Regions from separate parts of the Aciduricibacillus chroicocephali genome, predicted to be linked through region 2. Evidence: riboswitches for the same ligand, from Rfam matches in the RefSeq annotation. Region 2 holds a riboswitch; each other region holds the start of a gene.

Evidence for each region. A riboswitch is a leader RNA that binds a small molecule or an ion and turns the genes downstream of it on or off. The one in region 2 is predicted to bind lysine.
Region 1: linked by a shared signal. The riboswitch ahead of QR721_RS11310 (amino acid permease) and the one ahead of dapA (4-hydroxy-tetrahydrodipicolinate synthase) in region 2 are both predicted to bind lysine.
Region 3: linked by a shared signal. The riboswitch ahead of QR721_RS09610 (Na+/H+ antiporter NhaC family protein) and the one ahead of dapA (4-hydroxy-tetrahydrodipicolinate synthase) in region 2 are both predicted to bind lysine.

The regions. Positions count from the first base shown of each region.
Region 1 covers NZ_CP129113.1:2,176,310-2,181,712, reverse strand. Annotated here, with positions in the region: gene QR721_RS11320 (5-methyltetrahydropteroyltriglutamate--homocysteine S-methyltransferase) at 5-1,108, shown strand; gene QR721_RS11315 (DUF2691 family protein) at 1,238-1,693, shown strand; gene QR721_RS11310 (amino acid permease) at 1,760-3,241, opposite strand; lysine riboswitch at 3,373-3,561, opposite strand; gene QR721_RS11305 (hypothetical protein) at 3,920-4,735, shown strand; gene QR721_RS11300 (ATP-binding protein) at 4,748-5,403, shown strand, end outside.
Region 2 covers NZ_CP129113.1:2,469,410-2,482,327, reverse strand. Annotated here, with positions in the region: gene QR721_RS12695 (TetR/AcrR family transcriptional regulator) at 8-604, shown strand; gene QR721_RS12690 (DUF4956 domain-containing protein) at 815-1,498, opposite strand; gene QR721_RS12685 (polyphosphate polymerase domain-containing protein) at 1,467-2,273, opposite strand; gene dapA (4-hydroxy-tetrahydrodipicolinate synthase) at 2,670-3,554, opposite strand; lysine riboswitch at 3,699-3,879, opposite strand; gene QR721_RS12675 (alkaline phosphatase) at 4,069-5,499, shown strand; gene QR721_RS12670 (DUF2628 domain-containing protein) at 5,556-5,873, opposite strand; gene QR721_RS12665 (DUF2628 domain-containing protein) at 5,988-6,575, shown strand; gene QR721_RS12660 (hypothetical protein) at 6,604-7,152, shown strand; gene QR721_RS12655 (DUF2628 domain-containing protein) at 7,167-7,742, shown strand; gene QR721_RS12650 (hypothetical protein) at 7,759-7,950, opposite strand; gene QR721_RS12645 (metal-dependent hydrolase) at 8,076-8,702, opposite strand; gene QR721_RS12640 (DUF421 domain-containing protein) at 8,760-9,440, opposite strand; gene brnQ (branched-chain amino acid transport system II carrier protein) at 9,701-11,047, shown strand; gene QR721_RS12630 (RDD family protein) at 11,352-11,828, shown strand; gene sppA (signal peptide peptidase SppA) at 11,898-12,890, shown strand; gene QR721_RS12620 (RDD family protein) at 12,904-12,918, shown strand, end outside.
Region 3 covers NZ_CP129113.1:1,821,081-1,833,998, forward strand. Annotated here, with positions in the region: gene QR721_RS09540 (NAD(P)/FAD-dependent oxidoreductase) at 1-315, shown strand, start outside; gene QR721_RS09545 (hypothetical protein) at 359-1,123, opposite strand; gene QR721_RS09550 (HesB/IscA family protein) at 1,225-1,581, opposite strand; gene QR721_RS09555 (YuzD family protein) at 1,659-1,988, opposite strand; gene QR721_RS09560 (NifU family protein) at 2,166-2,390, shown strand; gene QR721_RS09565 (protein kinase family protein) at 2,466-3,452, opposite strand; gene QR721_RS09570 (phosphatidylglycerophosphatase A family protein) at 3,576-4,088, shown strand; gene QR721_RS09575 (TIGR01457 family HAD-type hydrolase) at 4,135-4,905, opposite strand; gene QR721_RS09580 (DUF86 domain-containing protein) at 4,924-5,370, opposite strand; gene QR721_RS09585 (YutD family protein) at 5,425-5,733, opposite strand; gene QR721_RS09590 (YhcN/YlaJ family sporulation lipoprotein) at 5,873-6,415, shown strand; gene QR721_RS09595 (M23 family metallopeptidase) at 6,412-7,377, shown strand; gene QR721_RS09600 (methionine/alanine import family NSS transporter small subunit) at 7,417-7,533, opposite strand; gene QR721_RS09605 (sodium-dependent transporter) at 7,533-9,068, opposite strand; gene QR721_RS09610 (Na+/H+ antiporter NhaC family protein) at 9,263-10,834, opposite strand; lysine riboswitch at 10,964-11,136, opposite strand; gene yunB (sporulation protein YunB) at 11,182-11,958, opposite strand; gene QR721_RS09620 (YunC family protein) at 12,026-12,355, opposite strand; gene QR721_RS09625 (bifunctional metallophosphatase/5'-nucleotidase) at 12,416-12,918, opposite strand, start outside.

The DNA.
Region 1 (5,403 bases), 300 kb from region 2:
TTCAATGACAAACACAGCAGCGAAAGCGCCATTCAGAGCAGATCATGTAGGGAGCTTGCTTCGTCCGGAGCGAATCCATAAGGCAAGAAAGGATTTCCAGGAAGGCAGCATTACTTCCGAGGAATTGTATCTGATAGAAACAGAAGAAATTAAGAAGATTGTTGATAAGCAAATTGAAGTCGGACTGCAGGCCGTTACAGATGGTGAATTCCGCCGCAGATTCTGGCATACAGATTTCCTTGAGCATTTGAACGGCGTAGAAGGCTATGTGCCTGAACATGGCTTCAAATTCAAAGGAGAAGAAACGGAACGCTACGATATTCGAGTAAATGGAAGAATCTCATTCAACGCAGATCATCCGCATATTAAGGAATTTGTTGAGTTCAAGGAAATCGTTGGGGACCGTGCTGTTGCCAAACAGACCATTCCAAGCCCGAACCAGTTGTTCAACGCGGGCATTCGCAACAAAGATATTTATCCGGATATTGAAGAATACGCAGAGGATATCATCAAGACGTACCGCGATGCAATCAAGGCTTTTTATGATGCGGGCTGCCGCTATTTGCAGCTTGATGACGTATATATCGCTGGCCTGAACGCACCGGAAATTCCCTTCAATGACAGTGCCTATACTCGTGAACAGCTTATTCAATTGGCATTGCGCGTTGCGAACGGTGTACTTGAAGGCAAGCCGGAAGATCTCACGATTACAACACATCTCTGCCGTGGTAACTACCGCTCCAACTGGGCGTTCGAAGGCAGCTACGCGAAAATCGCGCCAACTTTGTTCGCTAAGGAAAAAGTGGACGGGTTCTTCCTTGAGTACGATGATGACCGCTCCGGTGATTTCACTCCGCTGGAACACATTCCAAATGGCGGTCCTCGTGTCGTCCTCGGCGTATTCACTTCAAAGCACGGCAAATTGGAAGATAAAGAAAACATCAAAGCCCGTGTGGAAGAAGCGACACAATACGTGCCATTGAAACAATTGTGCATCAGCCCGCAATGCGGTTTCGCTTCCACTCACCACGGAAACATTTTGACTGAAGAGGAACAGTGGGCGAAGTTGAAATATGTTGTAGATATTGCGAAAGAGATTTGGGGATAAGTTTCTGATAAACTTTGTTTAGAAATAAATGCGTGTCTGATCCGAGTATTTGGGTTGGGTACGCATTTTTTGAGTGAGCAGGGCGAGTGGGAAGTTCCAGTTACTTGCATGCAAAAGGAGGGATAAAAATTGCTGCGTGGAGTAAATGTTAGCTTGTCAGAGAGTGATGGTGTTTCAATCAGAAAGTTGCTTGAGCCTATGAACTTCTCAGCATATTGCTGGAAGATAGACCGTGATGAATCTTATGGTGAAAATGATCAGTCTTTGTTCCCGCTGGAAGATACAATTAATGGAGAAGAAGTGAACCACTCAATTAAACATGGAGACTCCTATACTATTTATTTTTTAGACATGAAGGCTTTTCCAAGTGAAGCTGATATGTTGGAAATTGAGACTTATCATGACTTTCTGGAAAGTGCTTGCGAAATCATTATCCTTGTTGCTGATGGCGCCTACATAGAAATCTATGCCAAAGATTTTGTTTTATTGAAAGATATATATGAAAATGCATTGAAAAATAGTATAGAAAAAGTCGAATATATAACAGAAGAAAATGATGGGAGAACAAGGATGACAGTTTGGTAGATGATGGATATAAAGGCACTTTGAGCAGAAAATAAAAAGCACGCCACTCAGGGCGTGCTTTTGTAATTAATTGGACAAATCACAGTCTTTCAAATGAAGCATTTTTGTCTTCTTCGTAAATTTGTAGCCAAGCCATAATGCTAAGAATAGCGGAATCCCGATATAGGAAACGATGACACCATACCAGTCGACATGGTCACCCATAAAGGCTGAATAGTTCTGTCCGAGTACGACAAAAGCACAAACCGCAAACGCGAATAGTGGACCGAACGGGAACAGCTTTGCCTTGTATGGCAGAACATCCAGGCTCTTACCTTGAGCAGCGAAAGCCCGACGGAATCGGTAGTGGCAGATTGCGATGCCAAGCCACGCGATGAATCCGGACATTCCTGATGCATTCAGGAGCCAAACATAAACGGTACCATCACCAAACAGTGAAGCAAGGAAGGCAAGTGTTCCGACCAAGGATGTTATGATCAGGGCGTTGACAGGTACGCCACGTTTATCGAGTTTACCAAGAAATGCAGGTGCCTTTCCTTCACGGGCTAGATTCCAGAGCATGCGTGTTGAAGCATACATTCCGGAATTCCCTGCAGATAGGACAGCTGTCAGGATGACTGCATTCATGACAGAAGCAGCGAAGGCAATTCCTGCTTTTTGGAAGACAATTGTGAACGGACTTACTGTTACATCGTCACTAGCAAGGTTCCCGTTTGTATAAGGGATGATCAAGCCGATGGCAAGAATCGCAAGTACATAGAATAACAGAATGCGCCAGAACACAGTCTTTACAGCTTTTGGAATGGATTTGCCAGGATCTTCTGTTTCACCAGCTGCAACACCAAGCAACTCTGTACCTTGGAATGAGAAACCGGCTGCCATGAAGATTCCGAGCATCGCCATGAATCCGCCATGGAACGGTGCATCTCCGATTGTAAAGTTCTTGACGCCGATCGTCTCGCCGCCGAGAATTCCGAAGATCATCAATGCTCCGAAGATGAGGAAGATGATTACGGTAATTACTTTAATCAAGGCGAACCAATATTCAGCTTCCCCGAATCCTCTTACTGACAAATAGTTCAATAAGAACATGATCACGAGAAATAGAGCACTCCAAATAATGGAGGGGGTGTGAGGGAACCAGAATTTCATGATCATTGTAACGGCTGATAATTCTGCAGCAATCGTAATTGCCCAGTTATACCAATAGTTCCAGCCAAGGGCAAACCCGAATGAAGGGTCGACAAACTTGGTGGCATATGTGCTGAAGCTTCCGGCAACAGGCATGTAAGCGCCCATTTCCGCAAGACTCGTCATTAAGAAATAGACCATGATCCCGATTACGAGATAGGAGACGATTGCTCCACCGGGACCGGCAGTATGGATCGCGCCGCCACTTGCAAGGAAGAGTCCTGTTCCGATTGTTCCACCGAGGGAAATCATCGTTAAGTGACGTGCTTTTAAATTACGCTTAAGGTCATTCGTTTCTTTCTGGACAGGAACCGTACCAGCAGCGGAATGATTGTTACTTTCTTCTGTTGAATGCATAGATGATACTCCTTTTCTAGCTGGATTGAGCTGAAAGCCCATTTAGCTATTCAAATCTGGAAGGAGCCTGCAATAAAAAATGCCACCGAAGCAGATTCAGGTGACATGATTGACAGCCCGCATCCTACCTTCCTGAAGATAGCTCAACACGAACGGCTGGTGACCAATCGTGACAGTTCTGTTCCTATTCGGAGACAGCCCCAGCGTGCTCATTCAGAGATAAAAGCACACTTCGGCAGTTTTTCCTTTCAAGCGGAGTCAGTCAATGTCTCTGCATCTCGTCCGCCTTACTCATAAAAACCGCAACCTCTACCCCATCGGTTTGATGAGGGTTTTTATTATGCAATTGATGTAACTATTATAAATTCTATTTTAAATTAGTCAATATCTAGTGGGAAAAGGGAGATAGTTTCCAGATTGTTTTTCTAAGATCTACATCTAGAGGAATGAGCTCTTAGCTTTTGAGAGAAGATGAGACCAGCCCGGTAAAATGGGAGTTTAGTTTAAGGATTTTCAAGAATAAATGAGAATAGGAAGGCCTCAATAATTTAGAAAAATATTCACTAAAGAAACTGACTCTAGCAGATAGAGGGTCAGTTTCTTTTTAATAAAAATTCATGCAAGACGCCCCCTCTAACCAATTCGTTTCGATTCATGGTAGTAGGAGGTGCATTTCAAATGCATATAAATTATTTCAAGATGTCACGTCATATTTTTGAATCTGACTTGTGGCATGATGTGTCGACATTTCGCTTGTTCATGCTACTAATTGGAAAGGCAACCCATCAGGATGGGACAAGAACGGCTGGGATTCGCTTGCAGAAGGGGCAATATGTAAGGTCGTATGAAAAATTGGCTGAGGATCTTGCTTATAAAGTTGGACGTGGCCATAAGGCATATTCAAAACAAACTATATACACCTGTGTTCAGAAATTGGTGAAAGCTAAGCGGATTTCTATAAAAGAAGTGAGTCATGGAACGCTTTTTACAGTATTGAACTATGAAAAATATCAGGAACCTCATAAACAGCCAAAAAAATTTGCGGAAATTAGACTGAACGAATCTCAAATTGATGGCGAACTTAGCCAGAAGTATAACAATAAGGCTATACAGGCTAATAAGGCTAAAGATCAAGATCAAAAGATTATTCGTCGCAAACGCGTTTACGACGTTTCTTCTATGCATTATAAGCTTGCCCAGCATTTCTACGAACAGATCAAACGCAACAATCCGGAACATTTGGAACCGGATCTACAAAAATGGGCTGATGATATTCGCAAGATGATGGAGCTTGATAAGCGGACGGAGGAGCAGATCAGATACTTGATTGATTGGGCACAGCAGGATGACTTCGAGATGTCTGTCGTGCTGTCCCCGGCAAAGCTTCGTAAGCGTTTTGATGCGCTAGTCATCAAGGTGAGACAGCAGAAGCGTCAGCCAGCGCCAGTGGAGACGATAGCGGCAACCAAGTACGAATACGATTACGGTTTCTAGGGGGATATGGTCATGTTGCATATTCGGGACAAGATTGGGAGCGGGCTTGCAGGTGATTTGCTTGAAGAGTTTACTTGCGGCGGATGTGGCAGAGAGGTGCAACGCAAGGAACTGACAATTCCGTTCGGGCCGCGAAAAGGAGAAAGGATTGTTGCGAATCTTGGCTGTAAATGTGAAAATATCCGTCTTGCGAAACAGGCTGTTGTTCAGGCAAGCCGTTTGAAGATGCGGAGAATGGAAAAGGCCTTCGGACAACAATCCTTGCTGAATGAGGCGCTTCGCCGAGCAACGTTTGAGAGTTACACGGCGCCGACGCAAGAGCTACAGCGGGTGAAGGAGCGGCTGGTCAACTATGCGGAGAGCTTTGATGTGAACAAATCTGGAAATTTGCTTCTGTATGGGGATTATGGCGTGGGAAAGAGCCATCTGTCAGCGGCAATTTCCAAAGTGCTTATCGAGAAAGGACACAGTGCCTTGTTTTTATCTTTGCCAAAACTGCTTACGCAAATTAAAGATGCATTTCGGGAGAGTAGCAATTTTAGTGAAGCTAAGTTGTTTCAGGTCATCGGTGAGGTCGAGCTTTTTGTACTTGATGATCTGGGGGCAGAGTATATGAATCCGAAGCAGGAAGGCGATAGTTGGGTGCAGACGAAGCTATTTGAAGTGCT
Region 2 (12,918 bases):
TCAGTTAATGCCAAAACCGACATTTTTCAACCTTGCCGAAAGCAAAAGGGACAAACTCATGGAAGCCATACATACGGAATTTTCGCGTGTGCCGCTTAATGAGGCTTCCATCTCGAATATTGTCAAGGAGGCTGACATTGCAAGGGGAAGCTTCTATCAGTACTTTTCTGGAAAAGAAGATGCTTTTCTTTATATGCTAGAGCAGTTCGCCATGGATTCGAAGGATGTGTTTCTTGAGCTGACAAAAGAAGCGGATGGCAATCTGATTGCGGGGCTTAATGCTTTCTTCCGTCGTTTCCTGGAAGATATTGATGGCATCGACTTTATTCGAAACACGTTTCACAACATGAATCTGCAGACTGAAGAAGTGATTCAGAAGATCTTCAAAGATGAAGTGGAAGAGTTGAGGTTTGAAGACGTCCGGTCTTGTGTTGGGGGCAAATATGCCAAGCTTTCAAGTGAGGAATTTTACTACATTATGGACATCATGCTTGGTGTAACAGTACATAATATTTTACATAAATTCGGTAACAGGCTTGAAATTGATACTGCTTGTGAACACTATAGAAGAGAGCTCGAACTACTGGAGCATCTCGTTAAATAATATAAGAGGGGATGTTAACAGGGCATCTCCTCTTATTTGTTTGAAAACGATTATTTCGCTTTGCATATTTGTTTGAACATGGTATAGTGTTGGTAATGAATTTTAGTAATTAGCCAAAGTAAGCAAGCGCTTACATTTCTCTGGATGAAGGAGCCCGTGTTCAGCGATTTGGGCATCAGCTTGCACACAGGCTCTCATCTGGTTCTGCGATTAGTCTTTCTTATCTCCTAGATAAGATAATGAGACTTTTAGGTTCGCATTGCGTTCACGAATGGCATCAAGCAGTTCACGATCTTTCGTATCGGCTTTTGCTCGGATAGCGAATGTATACATAATCATTGTTCCAAGATTCGTCGTTTCAACCTGACGGATGGCATACGAAAGTGTATGGGCATCAAGAATGTCATCGAACAAGTTTTCATGGTTCAAGTTCTCTGGGACTTGTACTTTAAGGATTTGTGTATCTTTACCTTTACCATAATTGAATTTATAAAGAATATAGAAGATCAAGCTAGCGAATAGAGTAAGTACGATTGCAAGTTCGAACTGGTAAAGGCCTGCTGTCATACCGACACATAGGCCGAAGAAGATATAGGCAATGTCCTTGGCATCTGTTACAGCACTGCGGAAACGTATTAGGCTAAAGACCGCGAAGAGACCGAATGCTACGCCTGCATTATCACTGACGACGTTCATGACTACAGATACAATGACACTCATCATGATGATTGTATGTACGAATGATTGGGAGTAACGTTCACCTGTAAATGTGATTTGATATACTTTCGTAATGATAATGCTGAGTACTGTGGCGAGCGCCATAGCGGCAAGGCTCATCCATACAGTTGAGACTACTGTTCCATTAGATGTAAACAAGTTGCTGATCTGCTCCATTTTCTTTTCCTCCAATAGTTGTAGATTCTTTTACGACGTTGTTCTTGATTACTGGTTGTGAAGCAATTTCACCCGATAGAAGCTCTGTGCTCGTGCAGAATTTAGACGCGCTGCGTTGTTCACAATCGAGTTCCTGAAGGATACGTGTAAGCCATAGCGGCACACTGTGCTCCACTTTTACTTCGAGTACGACGAGATTCGGATCGATGAAATTGTCGCCATAAGGACCATGTTCAAGTAATAGGTCATGTTTGCGACAACGCAGATCGAAGTCGAATGTCAGCCTCAGATCGGCATTGTCTGCACCATGCAGGGCATGACGTTTGTAACTGACGACCATTTCAGGTTCCAAGTCATAGAGTTTTCTGAAGTAGTGAATCTCTTTAAGTACTTGATTGTTGGAAGTCTCATAATTAGATAGATCCGGGTTGGGATCTTCGAGATAGCGGTAAACTTCCTTTAGCGGGGCAAGCAGCCTGCGCTTATTTACAATTTTCTTATGCTTCTGTTTCACTTCAAAAAATGCTGTGCTTTCCTCTGTGGCATCATCATAGACACGCAGACGGAGCTTCTGGCGATATTGGAGCTTGTTCTTCGTTTCGAAATAGATTGTCTTCTCATTATTGTCGAAATACAAGCTTGTCACGGTATATCTACCGTTGACGCCATTCTTGTCGGAGCGCATTCTGTCTCCAAAGCGTTTCAATAACCCTTCATACTGCTCAATGGTGATCAAATACTTCTGTTCTTTGCGTTGAAAGATCTCGAGTGCCACCTGAGCCCACCTCCTTGATTTTTACTTTGAAATAAATACGGATGATTGCTGACAGTTTTCCGGACTGTCTTTTTTGTGTTGCCATGCAAAGACTTTATACATTTCATGTTTGGTTTTTAATTTTTGAGGGTATATTAACAAAATATTAATAATTTCTTAAAGAAATCTTAAAAAAGAATAAAAGTTTCCCTCAAAAATTAATTAAATTGCACTCACACAAAAAAGTAGTCTAATAAAAAGATAGTTCCTTTAACCAATAATTGTCAAGGGTATTATTGGAATTTTGCTGAATTTTGTAAAATAATTATAAATTTTGTATGGAAATAGTTACATTTTCCATTAAAAATAAAAACAACCAGGTACCTTATAAGGTACCTGGTTGTTTTGTTTTCTTGATTAGCCTGCTTCTTCAAAGCGAATGCCGAGGATATGGCGAAGTTCCATTTCTTCTTCTTCAGTAAGTGGAAGCATTGGCAGGCGGACACCGCCAACAGTAATGCCTTTCATATTCAATGCTGCCTTTACAGGTGAAGGGCTGGGCTGTGCGAACATAGCTTTCATTAGCGGACGCAAGTTGCCGTGCATGGCAGCTGCTTCTTCATGACGACCTTCATGGAAAGCACGGATCATCTGTTGCATTTCATTGCCCAAAATATGAGCAGACACGGATACAACGCCGACACCGCCAAGCGCAAGAACAGGCAATGTAAGCCCGTCATCACCACTGTACAATTTGAAATCATCTGGTGTGCCACTGATGATCTGAGTCATTGCATCAAGGTCTCCGCTTGCTTCTTTGACGCATACGATGTTCTCTACTTCTGCTAGACGGATAATCGTCTCAGGCAGCATATTGACTGCTGTTCGTCCTGGAATGTTATAGAGCATGACTGGCAGTTTCGTAGATTCAGCAACTGTCTTGTAATGCTGGTACAGTCCTTCCTGGGAAGGCTTGTTGTAGTAAGGGTTTACGAGCATGATGCCGTCAACACCAGCAGCTTCTGCCGCCTGTGTCAGATGGATGGATCCCTTTGTGCTGTTCGTTCCTGTGCCGGCAATGACTGGAACGCGTCCAGCCGCAGCTTCAACAACGAATTTAAATAGCTCGATTTTCTCATCTGTTTCAAGTGTCGCACTTTCACCAGTTGTACCGGCTACGACAAGACCGTCTGTACCATTTGCAATTAGGTGGTTAACCAAATTGCGTGTTGCAGTGTAATCAATTTCCTCATTCTGATCGAATGGCGTAACCATCGCTGTTAAAATTTGTCCAAAACTCATCACTTCACACCTCTGTTTCTTATTATTCGGAAGGTGATCAGATACCTTAGTGCTGGTGCTGAAACACACGCTCACTTATATAACGCAAAATGCAGCAGCGGGCGGCTGCTGCATAGAAACATTGTAAATTCAAGACGTTTCCGTGCGTAAGGTAGCCCTCCATATAGTCGCCTACATGACAGTTCTGCACTTGTTCAATGCAGCCCCAGCGAAAAAAGCACACAGGATCATTTCTCGCTTCGGCAACTGTCCCTTTCCCCGCCAATCATCGGAGCCCATTCTCCTTATGCCGGATACTGATGGCAGCTGCGCCTCTATCCATACTTCTAAATCATTTCAATAGATAATTCAATTTGTGTCCACTATAGCAAAGAAAACGGGCAGTTACAAGGGATTCCGGGAGATTCTAATGATTTCTTCCAAAATTGTAAATAAGACTTTGAACTCGGTTGTCACTCTGTTAACAATCAGTTGCTAATCTTGACTTGTAACAAATTATGAAAGGGGAATGTTCATGCGTAAATCTTTCAAAAAAGCAGGGGTTCTTGCACTTGTCGGAACAGCAGCAGCAGTAACTTATGCAGCACCTCCATCAGAGAGCTGGTCAAATGGGGTAGCAGAGGCGAAACAACTGGATGACAATCGGAGTAAAGGAAATGGCAAGCAGCCTAAAAACGTTATCCTGTTGATTGGCGATGGCATGGGTCCAACACAAGTCTCGGCAGCTTCTTATTTGAAAGGTGACGGATTCGGCACAGAAGATTTAACGATGAACACTTTTAAAAATATCGGATTCGCACGCACGTTTTCACATGATAATACAGTGACAGACTCTGCAGCAGCAGCTACAGCCTTCTCATCCAGCCACAAAACAGATAACAATGTGATCGGCCTGGCACCTGAAAAAGAAAAACATGAGGAGGACGAGGATCATTTCGAAGTGGCGACGGTTCTGGAGGAAGCAGAGGACAGAGGTAAGGCAACAGGGCTCGTTACAACGACGCGGATTACACATGCGACACCAGCCGCATTCGCTTCACATATTGATCATCGCGACAAAGAAAATGAAATTGCCGTGCAAATGCTGAAGGAACATGAAGTCGACGTCTTGCTCGGAGGTGGGAAAGGACAATTCCTGCCTAAGAGTGAAGGCGGCAAGCGGGAAGATGGATTGAACCTGCTAAAGGATGCGGAAAAGAGAGGCTACACAATTGCTGAAGATGCGAAGGGACTTGAAAAAGCGAAGGAAGGCAAGCTGCTCGGACTCTTCAATACAAGTCATATGAATTATGAGTTGGACCGCGATCTTACAAAAGAGCCAAGCCTTGCTGAAATGACAGAAAAAGCAATTGATGTCGTATCTAAGGAAAAGGAAGGATTCTTCCTAATGGTGGAAGGTGGACGAATCGACCACGCGGCCCATGTGAATTATCCTGCTTCGACTATGAGAGAGACACTCGCTTTTGATGATGCTGTCAAAGTGGCGAAAGAGTTCGCCGAACGCAACAAAGATACGCTAGTGATCGTATCGGCCGACCATGAGACCGGCGGCATGTCGATCGGTGCTGGCGGTACATACGGATTCAACAAAGATATAATTCGCAATGTCACACGTTCCGCTGAATACATGGGCAAACAGGTGAACAAGGAGAAGACAAATATTCCTGAAGTGATGGAGAAATTCGCTGGCATTAAAGATTTGAAAGAGGAAGAGATTAAGAGAATTGCTGATGAGAAATCCGCAGCAGATGGTATCGCTAAAGTAATTAGCAACCGTGCGCTTATCGGCTGGACAACGACAGGACATACAGGTGTCGATGTACCGGTATACGCTTTTGGACCACAAGCGGATAAATTGACAGGAACAATTGATAATACGAAGATTGCTGAAGTGATTTCTGAAGCTGTAAAAGGAAAGCAACAAGGTAAGCCTGTTAAAAAGTAATGAACGAAAATAAAAAAGGAACCAGTCCAATTCCAATGGGCAGGTTCCTTTTTTATTTAGCTGGCGATACGTGAGATGATTTCACGATCTTCTAGTAGCTTTCGTGATTTTTCATCTGCTGGTTCATAACCTTTTTTAAGCAAATTCTTTGTATAAATTTTATTATAAGAAATGGCAAAAACAAGACTGGTCACCCAACCGCCAATCCCTACAGTGAAAAAGCCAACACTTAAAGTAACAATGAAAATGATTGCCGCCCATTTCAGATCGCCACGGATTAATGCCGGGAAAAAGCCAAAGAAGAATGTCGTCCAACTAAAGCCGACTTTCACTTCTTTGACAAAATTATCTTTATTTCTCAAGATTGCCTTCATGCTATACACTCCCTTAATTGAATTTTTTTGGAAAAGGTTCCTTTCCATCATAACATTAGTATAATTAAACAGATATCCCCTTAATCTAAATCTTTAGAGAGGAGCGGAGTAAGGATGTACTGTGAAGAATGTGGAGTTGAGCTATTGGAGCAAGCGAAATTCTGTCCGAAATGTGGAGAGGCGGTCGGAGTAAACGAGCAAGCGCCGATTGAGGAGATTTCAGCAAGTGCTGAAAGTGTACATACGTCTGAGCATGGAAAGCAGTTTTATTTTGTACGCTCCAATCAGGAGTATTATTTCAATAAGTGGAAGAAGGAAAACAGCTGGAACTGGGTTGCCTTTTTCTTCGCTCCTTTTTGGCTTGGATACAGGAAAATGTATAAGCTGATATTCATATTATTTGGAATCTATATTTTATTCGATATTATGATGCTTCGGATATCCGGTTTTAATGAGGATTCTTTAAACAACGCACTTGGCATGGGTGCAGCGATTTTCTTCGGGTTACGAGGGAATGATTTGTATCGAAAGCATATGAAACGAAAAATATCTGAAATAGAAGCTGTGACAGAACCTGGAAGCAATCAACTGAGAAAAATTGAAGCTGCAGGTGGAACGAATGCTTTTGGAATTCTTTATGCATTTTTAATATTAATTGCTTATTTTGCAATAGTTGAAGTGATGACGGGATTTACTTTTTGAAGTATCTATTTAAGGAGGCGGCTGTCCGTTGAATTTCATAGCTTGGGCAATTGTTGCTTGTGAAATCGGCTTCTGGGTATTCATTCTTGGAGGACTCGTCGCCCGGTATATTTTTGGGATGAAGCGTGCGGGGCTCGTTTTGTTGGCGATGACTCCGGTTCTTGATCTCATTCTATTAATTGTGACAGGGATCGATATCTATCAGGGGGCGACTCCAACGATTGCGCATTCGATTGCTCCATTGTACATTGCTATTTCCGTTGTGTACGGGAAGGACATGATTCGTTGGGCTGATGAGCGTTTCCGATACTATATTAAGAGGGAAGGAGAGCGGCCGATTAAGCGTACAGGATATACGTATGCACGTCATTCCATGAAAAGTTCGCTGAAGCATGTGCTGGCATATTGCATCGGGGCTCTGCTCCTGTTTATTATGGTCTGGATTGTCGGGAATTCAGAGAAAAGCGCAGATCTGTTTGCGACGCTTAAAGTTTGGGGAATCATAGTAATAATTGACAATGCCATTTCCGTTTCGTATTTCATCTGGCCAAAGGCTGGAAAGAAGGAAGGGCATTGAGGAGCGGATGCAGCATGAATTACTGTCCGAATTGCGGACGAATGACGATTGAGGGGGCAAATTTCTGCCCTTTCTGTGGTGAGAATCTCAGTGAATATGCGGGACAACTCGAAGATATGCAGGCAGGTAAACAAGTCCCGAAGCAGGCTCCTGAGCAGGCTCATCTTCTGCTCTTTCTAGAGAAGAATGAGAATTACTATCTCAAGAATTGGCAGAAGAGAAATAGCTGGAACTGGGCGGCGTTTTTTGTGGCACCATTTTGGCTTGGCTACCGGAAAATGTATCGCAATCTGTTGCTTGTCTTTGGGGTCCTGATCGTTGCTGATGCCATTCTTATGATGGTGTTCGGACATCTACCTGGCATTCCAGACATTCTCGCCGGCTTAGCGACAGCAATTTTCTTCGGATGGAGGGGGAATACACTATACAAACATCATGCGGAGCGTCAGATTTCCTGCATTTTGAACAAGACATATGATGAACGTGCCCGCACTGAAGAAATCTGTGAAGTCGGAGGGACATCGGACAGTGGGATTTTCTATGGATTGCTCGTCCTTCTCGGATATCTGATTTTCTTTGCATATACATAAAAAATCAAGCCACACGTCAATCGAGGCTTGATTTTTGGCTATATGATAATTGTTCCACTTCCCATAGCGTAGTGCTTGTCAAGTGGCTGTTTAATTGATTGGCGAGTAACTGTGCGTCTGAATACGAGGCAAACACCTTTTTGAACGGACTGCTTGAGTCTTTAAGCATTTCTGTCATCTTGCCTCTGGTGCGTGTGAGTACGAACATAAATCCTCACTCCCCGCTTTGCATTCAGCTCTTCTTGTGGAGCTGTAACCCATTATCTCATAGGGAAATTGGCAAAGATAGGGGATATATGCCTATTTTTGGCGGTTTTTTTGAACAATGTCCAGTCAGAAGCTCTTTTTGCTCAGCGGGAGAAAGAGCTTAATCCCCTTTTTATTCCCAGGTACCCATCTCATATCAGCGAGCAGATGGCTGGCATAACCGAATGAACAAGCGAAAAAGAGGTCATTCATGTTCATATCACGGGAAAAGAGCCAGGCAATGCAGGCAAATGTACCAAGTCCGAGCAAGCTGTGGGTATAGGTGCGATGAGATAGAAAACTGGCGATAAGTACATAGGCTCCAAATAGCGTTAGCCAGATTTTACTTATAAATAGTCCGGCAGCGATGATGAGCATACCGGTGATAGATAGCATGAAGCGTTTCGAGATCCACTGAGCTGTACCGATTAGAGCTACACCAAGGCCAATTCCTTGCCACATTTCGATTTGCAGTACATGGGTAAGCGTCAAGTAGATGATAAGACAGCCGGCAACTGTCGTAATAGTTTTTAAAAACTGGTGGGGCAAAGTCATTCTATTTGTCAGTTTGCCATTGATGTCAAGATCCGGAACGAGCGCGGACAGGCTGCCTGCGCTGATGAGCAGAACTGTTTCGAATGGACTGGCGGCGGAAGTCTCAGCAATCGCAAACCCGACACCGAAACCAATAGCACTATGAGCAAAACCGTTCATCGGAGCAGCCTCCTTTTTGCTGATTATAGCACGTTTCCTGTTAACAGGTGGAGCTGTTCAACTGGAAGTATATCGAATTGCGTAGAGACTATTCTCTGCCCAGTCCGCAAAAATGACTTCTCCGATGCTTTGGATATTCTGTTTGTAAAGCTGCTGATGAAGCCATGCTTCATCTTTGCCAAGCTCTTCAAGATTCTTCGGAATGAGGATTCCATCCCGAATTAAAGCGAGAGGCAGCTCGGCTTTTTTAAATGGCATGGAGAAGTCTTGCTGTACCGTTTTTTGATATGTCGGCTTCTTCATGATGCTGAGAGATCCATTCGGTTCCAGGAAGCAATAGGCGACTTCTCTAATGGAGAATGTTTCGCTCTGACGAAGCATGCTTTGCAGCTGACTCAAGTTCATGCGGCAACTTTTGAGTGTGGAGAAATTGACCACACCATCCTCAATGAGCATCGAAGGTTCCCCTTCTGCGAACCGTCTGAACTTTGTTAAATGCATTGCCACCCACTCGATGACAAATAGGATCACACCCCAGAAAAGGATTGCAAATGCAATCTGGAATACCGATACTCCTTTATTGTAAGTGGCATCACCGATAAGTTCGCTCAATACGATAGCCGAGATGAAATGGAAAGGCGTAATCTGTTTGATCATTTTCTTGCCAACTATATGAACAAGGAAGAATAATAGAATGAATCCGGTAAGGAGTTTAATTGTAATAAAAGCATATTCCAACATCATATCCCCCTTTTAATGACCTTCCTATTATCTCCATGATCGCCGTTTTCCACACTATTAGATTACAAGTTTTTCTATGATTGATTAAAATGATTATTTAAAATTTACTTACTATTTGTAACTGCATTGACCCTCTCCAAGACGTTGTGTACTATATGAATTAAGAAAAAATTCAATCACAAATCAAGTATTCTACAAGTCCGTTTTTCCATGTCAAAAACGGACTTTTTTATTTAGAGAAGGAGAGAATATACATCATGAAAAAAAGGGATACCCTTTTCATCGGTTTCATGCTGTTTTCCATGTTCTTCGGAGCAGGTAACCTAATATTCCCGCCGATGCTTGGTGCACAGGCAGGGACTTCGTTCTGGCCGGCGATTATAGGTTTTATTACAACCGGAGTTGGCCTTCCTTTTGCTGTCTTATTCGCAATTTCACTCGTTGAGGGTGGCATTCGGACAATAGGCAGCCGTGTACATCCTAAGTTTGCCACGATATTCATTGTACTCGTTTATCTTTGCATTGGGCCGCTCCTTGCAATCCCGCGTAATGCAACGGTCGCTTTTGAGATGGCGGCGGCACCCTTTATCAAAAATCCGGCTCATATGACGCTTGGACTCGGGATTTTCACCTTTGTGTTCTTTACTCTCGTATTTCTTATTGCGCTTAAGCCGGAGAAGATGGACAAGTATATGGGGCGCTGGATGGCCCCGGCATTGCTTGGCGTCATGATTATTCTTTGTGTGGTGGCCCTTACGCATCTTGGTGCGCCAACACAGGCTCCTGATCAAGCTTACAGTTCAGGTGCTTATTTTGCCGGTTTCCTTGATGGCTATAATACGATGGATGCCCTTGCTGCCCTTGCGTTCGGCATTGTTATCTTAACAGCAATCCAGGATAAAGGTGTAGAGTCCAAAAAGCAGTTGCGCATCAATATGATTCTGGCCAGCCTCGTTGCTGGTGTGCTTCTTTCATTCGTTTATATTTTCCTTGGCATGAGCGGTGCGCGAATGGGAGCGGCGGGTGAATTCGCAGCAGGGACTTCACTACTCTCGGCAATGGCACAGACGTTGTTCGGTCCTGCTGGGAAGATCATTCTCGGGCTCATGTTCCTTATGGCTTGCCTCACATCGGTAGCCGGGCTTGTCTCGGCATGCGGCCAATATTTCTCGAAATTAATCTCTTGGGCGAGTCATAAACAGGTCGCTTTTGGTGTTTCCTTGATCGGTTTCCTGCTTGCCAATATGGGACTTGCACAAATTTTGAAAGTATCTGTGCCATTCCTTGTAACGGCATATCCAATTACAATCATGCTTGTCGTCCTAACATTCTGCAGCGGCTTGTTCCGTAATATGCGTATTGCTTATGCGACGACAATTCTATTCACTGGCGTATTTGCACTGCTTGGCGGTTTGCATGCTGCAGGTCTTAATCTTGGAATCTTTGATACGATTCGTGAAGCGATGCCCCTCTCCTCCTATGGTTTGGAATGGGTGCTTCCTGGACTAATCGGACTTGCGGCAGGTGCTATTTTCGGTCTGATGATTCCTCGAGAAATGGAAGAGCATACTGCTGAACGAGTTTCGGCTGAAGATGCGGTCTAGTATTAGTCTGATTCAGTCTTATTACTGGAAAAGGCTGAATTCTTGGCAATAGTGTTAGAATCCAACGGAAAAGTGTTACAAAAAACTTATAGAACAGTAGAATAAACGAAGAAAACAGCAGAATCCCAACTTAACCGGGAACAAAGGGACGTCTTCTCAATAAAGAGAAGACGTCCCTTTGTTTTATTTATAGGTAAACGAGATAATGAAAATTCTAGAATGAATTGAATTAACAGGAATATTCTGTTATAACGGAGGTAATGGGATGTGTGTGTTAGTATTCTGCTAAAAGGAGGAGAAACATATGGTAACTTACAAACCAGCAGGATTTTGGATACGCCTTCTAGCTGCATTTCTGGATGGGATCTTCAGTAATGTACTCGCTGCAATTGTTACAGCTATTATTGGCGAAAAACAGATGTTGATAGGTGAACTTGTTGATCCTACCGGTGAACCGATAGGGTTACCGTTAACTAGCTTTTCTGTATCTTTGCTATATGCTATTATCTTCATCATTATCTTCACAGCTACTCATTTCAGAGGGTCACCTGGTAAACTCATTTGCCGTATTCAAGTACTGAATAAGGATATGACTCAGATTGGCATCGGCAAGTCAATTGGTCGATATTTCGCACAGATTTTGTCGGCCATTCCACTTATGATCGGTTATATGATCGCAGGCTGGAATCGAGAGAAGAAAGCTTTGCATGATATGATTTGCGGCACACGAGTCGTTTACAGAGATGAAAAGAAGGAAGAAGAACCGGTTCTATACGAATAAGTTATGGAATGCCTGTCATTCTTGAATTCAAGAGTGGCAGGTTTTTTAGAGAGGGGAGTATTCATACATATGAGCAAAAAACGTTGGGCTGCATTGGGAATTGCTTTCCTGCTTCTAATTGTTTCCCTTATATCTCAGGCTACTGTATCAATGGCTACGAACTGGGATGAAATGGTGGCAGGCTGGAACAGTGAATACACTGAAGAAGTCATTAAGGAAGGCTCTCTGAACAAGAGGATTGCTGTCGTTCCGCTCGAAGGAGTCATTCAGGATGATGGAGAAGGAAGTATCCTTTCCTCCAGTGGCTACAATCATAAGCGCCTGCTGAAGTATCTGGATGCAGCAGCAGAGGATGACACAGTCGGAGGTATCATCATGCGGGTCAATACACCAGGGGGCGGAGTAATGGAGAGCGCGGAAGTGCATGACAAGGTTGTCGATATCCAGAAGAAGCATAAGAAGCCAGTCTATGTTTCGATGGGAAATACAGCAGCATCAGGCGGTTACTACGTATCAGCTCCAGCTGAGAAAATCGTCGCCCACCCTTCCACGCTTACAGGATCAATCGGTGTCATTATGCAAACTATGGACTACTCGAAACTGGCAGATGATCTAGGAATTGACTTCAATACAATTAAGAGCGGCAAGTATAAAGATATTCTGTCTCCAACACGCAAGATGACAAATGATGAGCGGGATCTTTTGCAGACAATAATTGACCAGATGTACGGAGAGTTCGTCAAGGTCATAGTCGATGGCCGCGGCATGTCCGAGAGCAAGGTGCGCAAGCTTGGTGATGGAAGGGTTTACACGGGTCTCCAAGCTAAGAAAAATGGTCTCGTTGATGAGCTCGGTTCATTGGACGACACAATCGCGCTTATGAAAAAGGATCACAAGATGAAGGGCGCTGAAGTCTTCCAGTACGATGGCAGCGGATTCCTTGGTTCATGGGCGGGCGTGACGATGCAGAAAGCATTCGGTGCCGAGCGTGATTTCTTCGGCATCCGGGAAATTTTGAATAAATCCAAAACACCGCGTGCGATGTATCTGTATACGGAATAAGGGAGGTGCTGGCATGTCAGAAGAAGTG
Region 3 (12,918 bases), 650 kb from region 2:
GAAGAAGTAAAAGGAGATCGTATCGTTGAGCTTTCTCCGGATGCTGTAATCTGCAACTATGGCTTCGTCTCCTCCCTCGGCCCAATTAAAGACTGGGGATTGGAAATCGAGAAAAACAGCATAGTCGTCAACTCCAAAATGGAAACAAATATCCCGGGTATTTATGCAGCAGGAGATATTACAACATATCCAGGCAAGATCAAACTTATCGCAACTGGATTTGGAGAAGGTCCGACTGCAGTGAGCAACGCCAAACATTACCTCGATCCAAAAGCTAGAGTACAGCCAAAACATTCGACGAGTATGTTTGAGTAAAAAAAAGCCATTGATGCTAGGAGCATCGATGGCTTTTTTTATTTTATCTAGTACCGAAAGCAACAATTGCCTGTGTATAGCCCTCTTCATTCGTTACTCCAACCACAACAGTAGATTTACCACTACGAGGCCAGGCCGTAAAAAGCTCTCTTTTTCCATCTGTTTCAAAATAACTTTTTTCCTTAAGTTTTTCATCTTTTTTTACTCGTTTAGCGATTGAATCATGCAATGCCTTCATTTCTTTGTATGTATGCTTTTCCTTAGAAAGTTCCAAGTCATATCCAACGTACTGAAGCTTTTTCTTTTCGAAAATATACATGAGTCCTGCATTATATCCGTATTTCTTTGTGTCGAAAAGAATCACATCTTGCATATCTGCAACCCATTTGGCTTTTTCAACTTTTTTGACGCGAGCTGGAGAGTCTCCGATATATGTACCTCTAGTCAGTTCAATATGTTTCTTTTTCATTTGATCGAGAATCTTCTGAGGTACAGCTTTATACTTCAATTCCTTTGCATTGATTTTTAAATACTGACCACTTCCTATTTCGTATAGCTTCTTTTTCTTGTCTACCTTAAAAACTCGATGAACATCTTTTGCCTTTGTTTTTTTGTAACTGACCAGTTTCTTATTTTTCATTTTATAGATGGTCGTTGTTTTTAGGACATCAACCTTGCCAACCTGGCCTTCCTTAACCTGCATCCCTTCCCATTGCACATTATGGTGCGCGCTTGCTGAACCGATTGGAAACAGTGTGAGCATGGCAAACGTAAGTATAAAAATGCTATACACCTTAATTTTTTTCAAATGGATTTCCCCCTTTTCATCTCACTAATAATTCGACATTCCTATGAAAACTCCTTCACAATCAAAAAATACCGCCTCGCAATAAGCGAGACGGTACCCAATCAGCAATCTCCCGGAGTACCTGCATTTTCCTTCGTTCTGAAGGAAGAACCGCAGCCACAGGCCATGACAGCGTTGGGATTATCAATTGCAAACCCGCCGCCCATCATGTTCTGTTTGAAATCAATCGTTGTATCCTGAATGACGGGAATGTCAACGACAGAAATAATAACCGGAATCTCGTTAATCTCGTATATTTTATCCAGATCCTCGTTCACATCATAATCAAAGCCGAGTGAATAAGACAAACCGCTGCAGCCGCCGCCTTTTGCGCCAAAACGCAGACGGACACCTTCAGACTCTTCCTTCATCATGTCTTTGATCTGGTCTCTTGCACTATCGGTAATATTAATTGCCATTTCCATGCTCTCCTCCCAATTGACTTGGATGCCTGTTTCATTGTCCAAAGGAATGCATGTTGTGATGTATACTCGAATTATGACTCTTGAAGCTGAGTAAGCCCTCTTTCATCAAGTTCTTTGTATACATTTTTAAGCTTTGGCATTCCTTCAGCGACCATTTCATCGTCAACAAACACAATCGGATAAAACAAGTCTTCCTCGAAAATGCGTTCTACAAACGCTTTGTGCTTCTCGTCTTCTTGTGATGCATTAATATCGATATATTGATAGCTGATGCCATTTGTGTCATACTTTCTTGCAATGGCAGCCTGCAGCCATTCATATGTGTCTTTTGAGCTTGGTGCGCCAACACAGCTGGCACAGATCTGTTCAGCGCCATATACTGTCAATGTAATATTCGCCATTCCATTCGCCTCCCCCGAGCATGTTAAAATATATTTGTAATATGTCCATCCCATCATACAACAGATCAGCCCAAATGAAAAACCAAACTAACCGAAACTTCCGAAAAAGAGAGAAACGAATAGATTTTTCTGCCCAAACATTTTATAATAATTATATATTGAAAGGGGAAGATGACCATGGAAGAGCAAGTCCGCGAAGTATTGATGAAGCTGCGTCCATTTTTGCTACGTGATGGCGGTGACGTGGAATTGATCGATGTGGATGAAGATGGAGTTGTTCTGCTTCGCCTAATGGGTGCTTGCGGCAACTGCCCAAGTTCTGCCATTACATTGAAGGCCGGCATTGAGCGCGCGCTCATGGCTGAAGTTCCCGGCGTAACAGAAATTGAACAAGTCTTTTAAATCGGCGACGATTATGAACAGGCACCCGGATTCCGGGTGCCTGTTTTTGATTCAGCAACTAACAAGCCGTTTCATTCATGTCGCCAGCCATTCCGGCCTTGGAATCTGCCATGCGTGAACATCGACTTCCATGATTTCAAAGAAACTTTTCAACCGTTGTTCATAAATCTTTTGTTTACGGCAGAGCACGCTCATTTTTTCCATGAAACGAATCTCGTCTTCCTCACTCTGCAGTCCCGGCAGTTCTTCAAGCAAATCAAAGAAATGAGCTGGAAACATCAATCTCGCATACAGTAGACGCCAGCCAAATACAGAGAGCGGACTGACCGTTTGATAGTCCCTTAAAAATTCCACCACTTCGATTTCGGCACCCTCGTTTTGTTCAAGCAACTTTCCTCTAACCCACTCGGCTACATCCCGTACCGGATGGTCATACAATAATTCATCTGGCCAGATGACAGGCTGCAGCAACTGGTTCTGATAACGTTCAAATACGATTGTAGCCTGATCCGTTTCACCGAACCGCTGCTCCTCCTCAGACTCGCGCACATATTGGATCGCATTCTCACCAAGTCCAATCAAATATGAGAAAACGTCCATCAGGCGGCTTGCACAATAGTCCCCGCTTCTCGCAAGGTTTGCCAGCTCGCTTTCAAAATGCCCCAGTTTATTCTCCCATAACATCCTCCATTCCCCATAGCATGAGATGTTCTGTGGCTCATAAGGATAATGGCTAAATTGTTTGTGAAAATGGGCCAGTAATTCCCCTTCACTGTAATCATCTGAAAAATACTCAATTTCTGCACAGCAGACAAAATACCTTTTGCCTTTGTATACGCTGTACCACTCACCCTCAACATTACGGATTGGCCAAGCCGTCCCGCGGCAGCCATTTTCTTTAAGGAAGCTGGCGAGAATTGCCTGTTCAGCAAAGATTGCTTCCTTGTTCTCAATGCAAATGGTAAAATATGCGTATTGTTCATCGCAGAAACAATGACGTCCGGTAATAGAAGTTGTATCCCGGATATCAAGTGCATAGTCTGTTACGAGCAGTTCATACATCGAAGACCCTCCTCACGTAATGGATGCCCTGATGAAATGATATGCAGCCCAGATTGATTTTTGCAAAAACTTTCAAGAGGAAGCAAGGTGATTTCGTTGACTGACAAACGCAGTAAGGATGAGATGAAGAAAAATACAAGCCAAAGCGAATTGGAAATAAAGGCACGTCAATGGCTTATTGAACGTGGAGTTACATTGGAGGACATAGCTGAACTTGTCTATTATCTCCAGTCCAAATACCATGACAATCTTACGATGGAGGAATGCATCTTCAACGTTGATCGAGTACTGAGCAAGCGTGAAGTACAGCACTCTATCCTAACCGGTATTCAGCTTGATGTTCTCGCTGAACAAGGTAAGTTGAACGAACCCCTCCAGACAACAGTAGCTCGAGATGAGAGTCTTTACGGTATCGATGAAGTCATTGCCCTTTCAATCGTCAATGTTTACGGATCGATCGGCTTTACGAATTATGGATATGTCGATAAAGTAAAGCCTGGCATTCTAGAACGTCTAAATGATAAAACAACTGGAGAAGTCCATACATTCCTTGATGATATTGTCGGAGCCATCGCAGCAGCAGCATCGAGCCGTCTCGCCCACGGACAAGCGGATGACAGGCTGATTGATTTATAAAGTAAAAAGAAGCAGCGGACATTAACAGTCCACTGCTTCTTTTTACTTACATTTTCTTAATCCAGTCATCCAGTGTATCGACATGATAGGTCGGCATATCCGGCAAGTTCCCAATATCTTCACGTTTCGAAATACCTGTGAAAACCATTAGTGTATCAAGCCCAGCTCGAATCCCTGCCTGAATATCCGTTTTATAGTTATCCCCAACCATGATTGTCCTTGATTTATCCGTACCGATAATCCTTAATGCTTCATTCATAATAATGGACTCCGGTTTGCCAACAAAGACTGGCTCAACACCGGTACTTGCCGATACAGCTGCCGTAATTGCTCCATTGCCGGGATAAAGACCGTCTTCCCGGGGAATGGCTAAATCACTATTTGTTGAAATAAATTTAGCCCCCGCCCTTATTTCTAGACAAGCAGCTGCAAGCTTATCGTATGTGAGGTGCCTGTCTAACCCAATTACGACATAGTCTGCATTATTTTGTACGATTTCCAGGCCTTCCTTTTGAAAAGCATTATGAAGGCCTTCCTCGCCGATAACAAAACAGCGTGCTCCCTTTTTTTTACGGCCTAAGAAAGTCGCCGTTGCAATTGCCGTACTAAATACGTCTTCCGCTCTCGCCGGTATATCGAACCCATTTAATTTCTCTGTAATTTGTTTTTGAGTAAGCGAAGCATTATTTGTAAGAAACAGATAAGGAATGTCTTTTTCTTGCAATGTTCTTATAAAGCGCGGAGCCGCGTCAATTTTTTCATTGCCTCTGTACATTGTCCCATCAAGATCAATCAGATAACCTTCGTAATGCTTCATCTTAAGCAAATCCTTTCCCTAATCTGACTTTTTGCCAAAAGCATGGGCGACGTTTGCTTCTTTCTTTAAATATGTACGAATGTGGAGTGGAAATCGCTGCAAGGATTCCTTAGCAGAAAGTAAGGCCTTAAGGACTTCCTCCGCGTCCAGAACGTCGTATGATCGCATAAGCATCGCTCTCATGGATATAAATCCAATTAAAGCAGATCTCTCTGCTTCCGGAATAACTTGCTCATCTACAAGTATGCAAATGATATCTTCGTAACTTCCTGCATCTCGCATCATGAAACCATCAATAAGCAAATGACCGACATCAAGAATTGAAGCGATCAGAACTTCTGCGTATCGTTCACGTGCAAGGTCCCCTATGTTTCCTTGACATGTGATCACTTCATCAAATTGGGACTGCCGCTTCTCAATGAAATTAAGCAAATCAGTAATTTTGTCCTTGTCGATCAAATACATTGCCATCTCTCCCGCAAAGTTTTTCAATACAGTCTTGCTGGCACAATGCAATACCTATTCACCCATGCGCTTCAATACAAAATAAGCACAACCAAAATTACAGAACTCATACAAATAATCATCAAGCGTAGATATTCTTGAATCGAATCCAGCTTTTTCATTCGTATCTTCGTAAAAGCCGCGAAGCCTTAATTGTTCATATCCCCAATCACCGACAATGTAATCATATTTCTTAAGTATCTCCGAATTGCGCGCTTGCAACGCTTCTTCATCGAAACCATCTTTTTCATTTCGGATCACCTTGTATTGAATACCATTCAGTTCAACCACGCTTTCAGTCCCCCGCTTCCGCACATTTTTTATTTATTCATTTTACCACAGTCACAGGAACCCGCAAATGAGCATGTCCCCTGACCTGTTTTGCCAATAACGAACAGGCATGGATGGCTTATTTAACACCACACTAAGAAAGATTAGAAATATATATGAAGGAGGACCTTGTATGTTGAAGAAAAGAATCGGTTTTCTGCTCGCTTTTTCCCTCCTTGCCGGCTGCAGCAACAACAATGCTGGTAAAAATCAAATGGAAAACGCTGCTGAATTGGATGCTATTCCGCATCATGATGAAGCAAGAAATGCAGAGTTTAACCGTGACAACCGGAATACAGGATTTGTTCGATACAAAGAAGAAGACTTGCGACGAATAAACAAACCGTCTGGAATTAATCGTGAAGAGGCAGCCCAATCTGTTTCGTCGCTAATTTTGCAAAATGGCGGATACGACGAGGTAGCCGTTCTTGTTACAGATCGTGAAGTGCTTATCGGCTACAAAAAACAAGACAAACTGTCACAAGAAAGAGCAGCAGATATGGCAATCAAGACAGCTCGTTCTGCCGTTCCAGCTTTCTACCGCATTTATGCCACGGACGATCCAACGATGATGAATGATATTGAAAGTCTTCACAATTCAAAAACGAACCATAACATTCGCTCATCAGTTGACCGAATCATCGATGAAATGGAACATGGCGGGACAAACAAATGAGGAAGCGAATTTTCACCATCGTTGTTTTGACAGCAGTTGCACTATTGATGAACATAGATACTGTTAATGCGCAATCTGCTCAGGAAGAATTGTACGAAAAGCGGTTTTCTCTTTATAGGAAGACAGAAGCTGTCACCCAAGTTCCCTGGTATATGCTCGCTGCAATCGACCAATATGAGCGAAACACACAGAAAGACAGCGATGGTAATATCGTCTCTATCGCTGTCCCCGACGAATTATGGTACGGTGCTGGGAATCTTATGAAACTGAACGAAAACGAAGCCATCTCTCTCTTCCAAGGTAAAGGAAAGGACGGGAATGGTGATGGCAAGGCCAACCCTGGATGTCCAGAGGATGTGTTATTTACTGTCGCTAATATGTTGCTTGAAGAGGGCCATTCAGAGGAAGATTTCAAAATTGCCCTTTGGAAATATTATAGACGTGATCTTTCCGTCCAGACAATTTCCAATACAGCACGCGTATTCAAGAAATTCCAAAGGCTTGACTTAAATGACCGAGCTTTTCCTGTATCAACGAAATATAACTACAGTTACAGAAGCACCTGGGGAGATAAACGGGGCTTCGGAGGAAGACGTATTCATGAAGGTACCGACATCTTTGCTGGTTACGGCGTTCCTGTCATATCATCTACGTATGGAGTCGTGGAACTTAAAGGCTGGAATCGCTTCGGTGGCTGGCGCGTCGGCATACGCGATATCCATAATATTTATCATTACTATGCTCACCTTCAAAGCTTCACAGATATAAAAATCGGACAAATTGTAAAGCCCGGTGACATACTTGGAACAGTTGGTTCGACTGGTTACGGACCGCCTGGAACATCAGGCAAGTTCCCGCCACATCTTCATTATGGTATGTATAAAGACAACGGTACACGTGAATGGTCTTTTGATCCGTATCCGTTTTTGCGCAAATGGGAAAGGATGGAGAAAAGCAATTAAAAAGGAAGAGTCGCTACAAACGACTCTTCCTTTTAAAATTCAAGCTCTTTTTCGTGCCTGTTTTGATTTATGGACAGCATAAGCGATACTTGCTCCAAGTCCGCCCCAAATAACCAAAATCCCAAGAATCATGACAAAGATAGCACTGCCAGTCATTATACTTCCTCCTCTTCATCCAAATCAGGCGCCGTAAGCTCACGGTTATGTTTCCATTGCATAAAGGATAGGATGATTGCAACAACTAATACCCCAATAGCAATGCTCCAACCAGATGAAAGGATAAACCCGTCTGAATATCCACCATAGTTTCCTGTTTCAGTAGGGAATTTTTTAAGCAAGTTGTTTTTCAACAAATCATACATCATATAGCCAAGTACGACTGGTGTAATAACGACTAGACTAAACGTCCACCACCAACGAACGCGAATATCTGAGATTTCATTTGCATGATTTTTGAACATGCCTAGCTTGCGAAGAATCCAAGCAACAAGAATTACTTCGACAAGACCTAGTACAGCAACACCGAACTGGTTAATGAAGTAATCAACGTTGTCCAGGAAGAACAAGCCACCCTTTGTTGCATACAGCAATGAAATAATCGCAGAAAGACCGCCACCGAACAATACTGCACGTATACGAGAAATATTGAACTTGTCAACTAGCCCAGCAACATATGTTTCTGTAATCGACATAAGTGATGTCAATCCTGCAAGTACAAGTGACACGAAGAACAAAACACCGAATAACTGCGGCAAAGCCGGGAACTGGTTAATGATCTGCGGGAATACAACAAAAGCAAGACCAACACCGTCAGAAACGACCTTATCAACCGGAACACCCTGCTGCTGTGCAAGGAAACCCAGAACTGAGAAAACTCCAATTCCTGCAAGCAATTCGAAACTTGAGTTACCGAATCCAGTAATAAAGGCATTATTTGTAATATCGGATTTCTTCGGCAAATAGCTTGAGTATGTGATCATTATTGCAAAGGCGATTGAAAGACTGAAGAATATCTGCCCATATGCAGCCACCCATACTTTTGAATCGAGTATTTTGCTAAAGTCTGGTGCAAAGAATGCTTGCAAACCATCACTAGCTCCTGGAAGTGTAATAGCACGGATTACAATAAGAATGAAGATAAATACAAGCAATGGAATGAAAATTCGGTTTGCCGCTTCAATTCCCTTCTTGACACCTTTCGACAAAATCCCTAGTACGATTGCCCACACGATAATCAATGGAATGACAACCTGTGGTACAAGCCCGCCAAAGTGACCTGGCGTGCCAAGATGCAAGTAGTCGTTATAAAGAAAAGCTTCTGTATCTTTTCCCCAGCTCAACTTGAATGAGAAGAAAGTGTAAGATATTGCCCAGGCAATAATGACTGAATAATATGTTGAGATGACAAAAGATACAAGTACACCCCACCAGCCGATGAATTCAGTTTTGCGATTCATTCTGCGGAAAGTAAGAGGTGCAGATCCCCGGTACTTATGGCCCATCGTAAATTCCATAATTAGAATTGGTATGCCAGCCGTTAGAAGTGCGAACAGATAAGGAATGAAAAATGCTCCCCCACCATTCTGATAAGCTACAGCCGGGAAACGCCAAATATTACCTAGACCTATTGCTGAACCGACAGCAGCCATAATGAACCCGGCTCTTGTTCCCCATTGTGAACGTTGTTCCATGATGATTATCCCCCTAAAAAATTACAGAACAACAAACATATTGATAAAAATGTTTTTTGTTTTCTGATTATTTCATTCGTTATTATAACTGCTCTCAAAAACAATGTCAAAGCATTCTTAAAGTACTATAATGGTAATATTAAACATTACTTAAGTAACAAAAAACTCTACAGAATAATCTGCAGAGCTTAAAATTAGACAGTATGTTCAACTTTCTTTCTGTTCTTGGCTTTAGCTATAAGCAAAGCAATAATAGGAATGATCAAGACTGCTGGTAAAGCAAGCCAAAGCTGCTCAGTCATACCTATGATCAAATAACCGAAAGCTGATGCAATTGCAGCAAGCAATGCATAAGGGAACTGGGTCATAACGTGATCGATATGGTTCGCTCCTGCTCCAGTCGATGAAAGAATCGTTGAATCTGATATTGGCGAACAATGATCTCCAAAGACTGATCCTGCAAGTATTGCCGACAACGTCGGAAGCAACAAGTTGATGTCGACCTTGAGTACAACTTCAGCACCGATTGCTAGCATAATTCCAAAAGTGCCCCAAGATGTACCAGTCGCGAGCGCCATGATACCCGATATTACGAAGAAAACAAGTGGCAGCATCGTTGGCTTAAGAGTGGACTGTTGTACATAATTGGCAAGAATTTCGCCAGTCTTCAGATCAGAAATAATGGAACCTACAATCCAAGCAAGCAACAGGATATATATTGCTGGGAGCATCGTCTTAATGCCTTCCCACAATATTTTCCCACCATTTGCTCGCGGAGCCTTTTGAGTGAAATGAAGGGCGAAGCCGACGATTACAGCGACAACTCCTCCTGAAAACAGACTTAGGTTTACATTCGTTTCAGCAAAAATCGTTAGAACAGTCGGGTTTGAACCGCTAGCTTTGAACCCTGTATAAATCATCATGATTACGGTAACAGCGATCAGTGTGATGATCGGCACAAGCAGATGACGAACCCGTCCTTCTTCATGAGGTTCAAATGTTGAACTGAGATCTCCGGCAACTTTAGCTTTTTTCGGATCCGGATCAATAAGCTGACCGGTTTCCATAGCACGCTTTTCATGTTTACGCATTGGACCGAGATCCATTGAAAAAAGAGCTGTAAGAAAAACGAGCAGTAATGCAGTCAAAGCATAGAAATTGTAAGGAATCATTTCTACAAAAGATGTAAGGGGTTTCATATCTCTGATTCCATTGGCTGCGAAAATACTGCCAAGAATCCCGATGATAAAAGCTCCCCAACTCGAAATTGGTGAAATAACAGTGACCGGTGCAGCTGTCGAGTCTATGTAATATGCAAGTTTCGCCCTTGACACTCGATGTCTGTCTGTAAGCGGGCGGGCAACTTGTCCAACGGCGAGTGCATTGAAATAATCATCGATAAAAATGATAATTCCAAGAAGTACAGTCATCAACTGGGCACCAGCACGGGTTTTTACTCGTCTGATCATCCACTCACCAAAAGCAAGGCTGCCACCTGAAGCAGCGAGCAATGCTGTCATTATACCGAGCAATAGCAGGAACGCAAGCAACAGAAGATTGCCGCTGTTGACCGCTCCTTCCGTATAGAAAATATTAGCAAAGTCCTTCCATATTTCTTTCAAGGTTCCTAAGATTGAGAAATCATTAAGAATAAGTGCACCAGCGATAATCCCGGTCCCAAGCGAGAGCAGGACCTTTCTTGTGGCCAAAACGAGCACAAGCATGATCACAGCGGGAAGCAAGGAAAGAATTTCTTGTGTATCCATATAAACTAAAGCCTCCAAATAATTTTTGCAGGTAAGACTGTCCAGTCAGATTAGACAACATGATGGCAAAATAAAAAGCAATGATAGAAAATAACCTATCATTGCTTTATCAATATACGTTATCCTCCACCGATCAATAGTCCTCCATGCAGAATATGCATGACAGTACATTCCCTGTTCGAAAACATACCAGAATCATGAACGCGACTTCCATGAAACTTCGGCGGCAGATCCTTTCACTGGCAATCATTGGTGTCATCCTCCTGCCGGCTACTTATATATGCCGCGCCTCTACCTCACCGATTATAAGGTTGGCTATGAATTTGTATATATAGTCTATCAAACTATCAATCCTTCTTCAAGCTGTCTTTTGGCAGTGAAATGGAAGGTCCTTCCCCATTTCCACTATAAAATTCAGGAACCTTTCCATTTACAATTCCAGAAGTGATGAATATCTTTGTCTCAACTTCAGAGACTGAAGAAGAAAATGGCATTACGATTTGGACATTGACATTCACACTAATATAAAGCTTATACAGCGCAGAGTTGATACCGAACTCCTCTACCTCATGAATGACATCGGTTTTAATATTACCGACAATCTCAAAATGTACAGGAATCTTAGGCCCGAGATTAGCCAACACTGAGTTGCCTGTCGCCTGACCGATAGGTATTTCTACTACAGTAGGATCCCGCTGTGCAAGATCCGAAGCCGTATTTCCGTAATCTTCTGGTTTCAGATTCGGATCCTCTGTATCAATTGTCGCTCCCTTATTCATATTATGAAGGTAGTATTCAACCCTGTCTGTCGAGGTCCGCAAGATTCTGTTAATTGCAGCCGAGTTCCAGGATGTACTTGTCACTTCCCCATTATGGTCGTACTTTTCCTCTATCAAATTATCGAACTCAACATCTTCTGTAAACTCGACAGCTGCATTGATCGCTCTTGTAGCAAATTCATCTGTCTTGATTTCAGCAATATCTATCAATGTCGGCTTAATGCCGCGATCTACGAGCCAAAAACTGAGCAAAACAAGGATTATAAAACAAATAAAAGTGCATGCAAAAATGGCCTTTGGCGCAGGAGGTGTCCTCTTTTTGCGGAATCTTTTCCGAAATGCCACGCAACATACCCCCTTGCAGCCAGTTTATGCTGGCCACAAGGGGGTTAGAATGGATAAATTTCTAGTATTAGACTTGCTTTGGCGCAGACTGTTCAGTCAAGCGGAGCAGAGCATCCTTCCCTTTCATACCGGGTTCCCAGCCGAATTGCTGACGTGAAGCTTCCGTAACAAGTTCCAAAGGCGCTTCCAGTAAATCATCAATGGAGCGCACTCCTCGGGCCCTTCCGGCGATTACTTCACGATCCCGAAGCGCTGTATCAAGAATGCCTACATCTAATGCCGCACACATAATATATCCTGTCTCGTTTGTTACGACTAACAAGTTCGTCTTTGGCAAAGCGACACGAACAGAAGTAAAAGTCTTACCTTCAATTTCAATTGGGTTCACATGAATCATGATGTAATTCTCCTCCTCTGCAATCAGCCTATGCAGAGGCAACACGTCCAGTTACCCTTTTTATGGCAATCTTTGCAAAGCAAGCAGCAACAAGTCTCGAAGGAACTCAGGCAGGAAATACTTCTTCTCCCTCGCCTTTGCTATCTCGGGGAACAATCTTCCAAAAGTGAAACTGTCTGCTGTTGCGAGCTTGTAATTGCCTTTTAGATCTATCTCTTCCCCATGAATTTTAGCCGATTTAATGAATGACAGGTCGGCTTTCTCTTCTCTAATTGGTTCAATCCCGGAAAGAACCATCTTGCCAATCACTTTGCCGCGAAAGCCGAACCCCTTCAATTCATAATGAGTCAATTCTTCTGTTTCACCGGCTCGGATGATCTCAAGCAATTCATCACCGTCTACCTCTACAACACATGGATTAATTGGATGCGGACATATACGATGCAAATCACCGCGTGTCACTTTGCCTGCGGTAAGATCCCCAAGAATGACACCTGAATTCAGCATGGCACAATCCGCCCCTGTCCACTCCTCCATCGTTTCCGTAAGAGCTTGCATGAGTG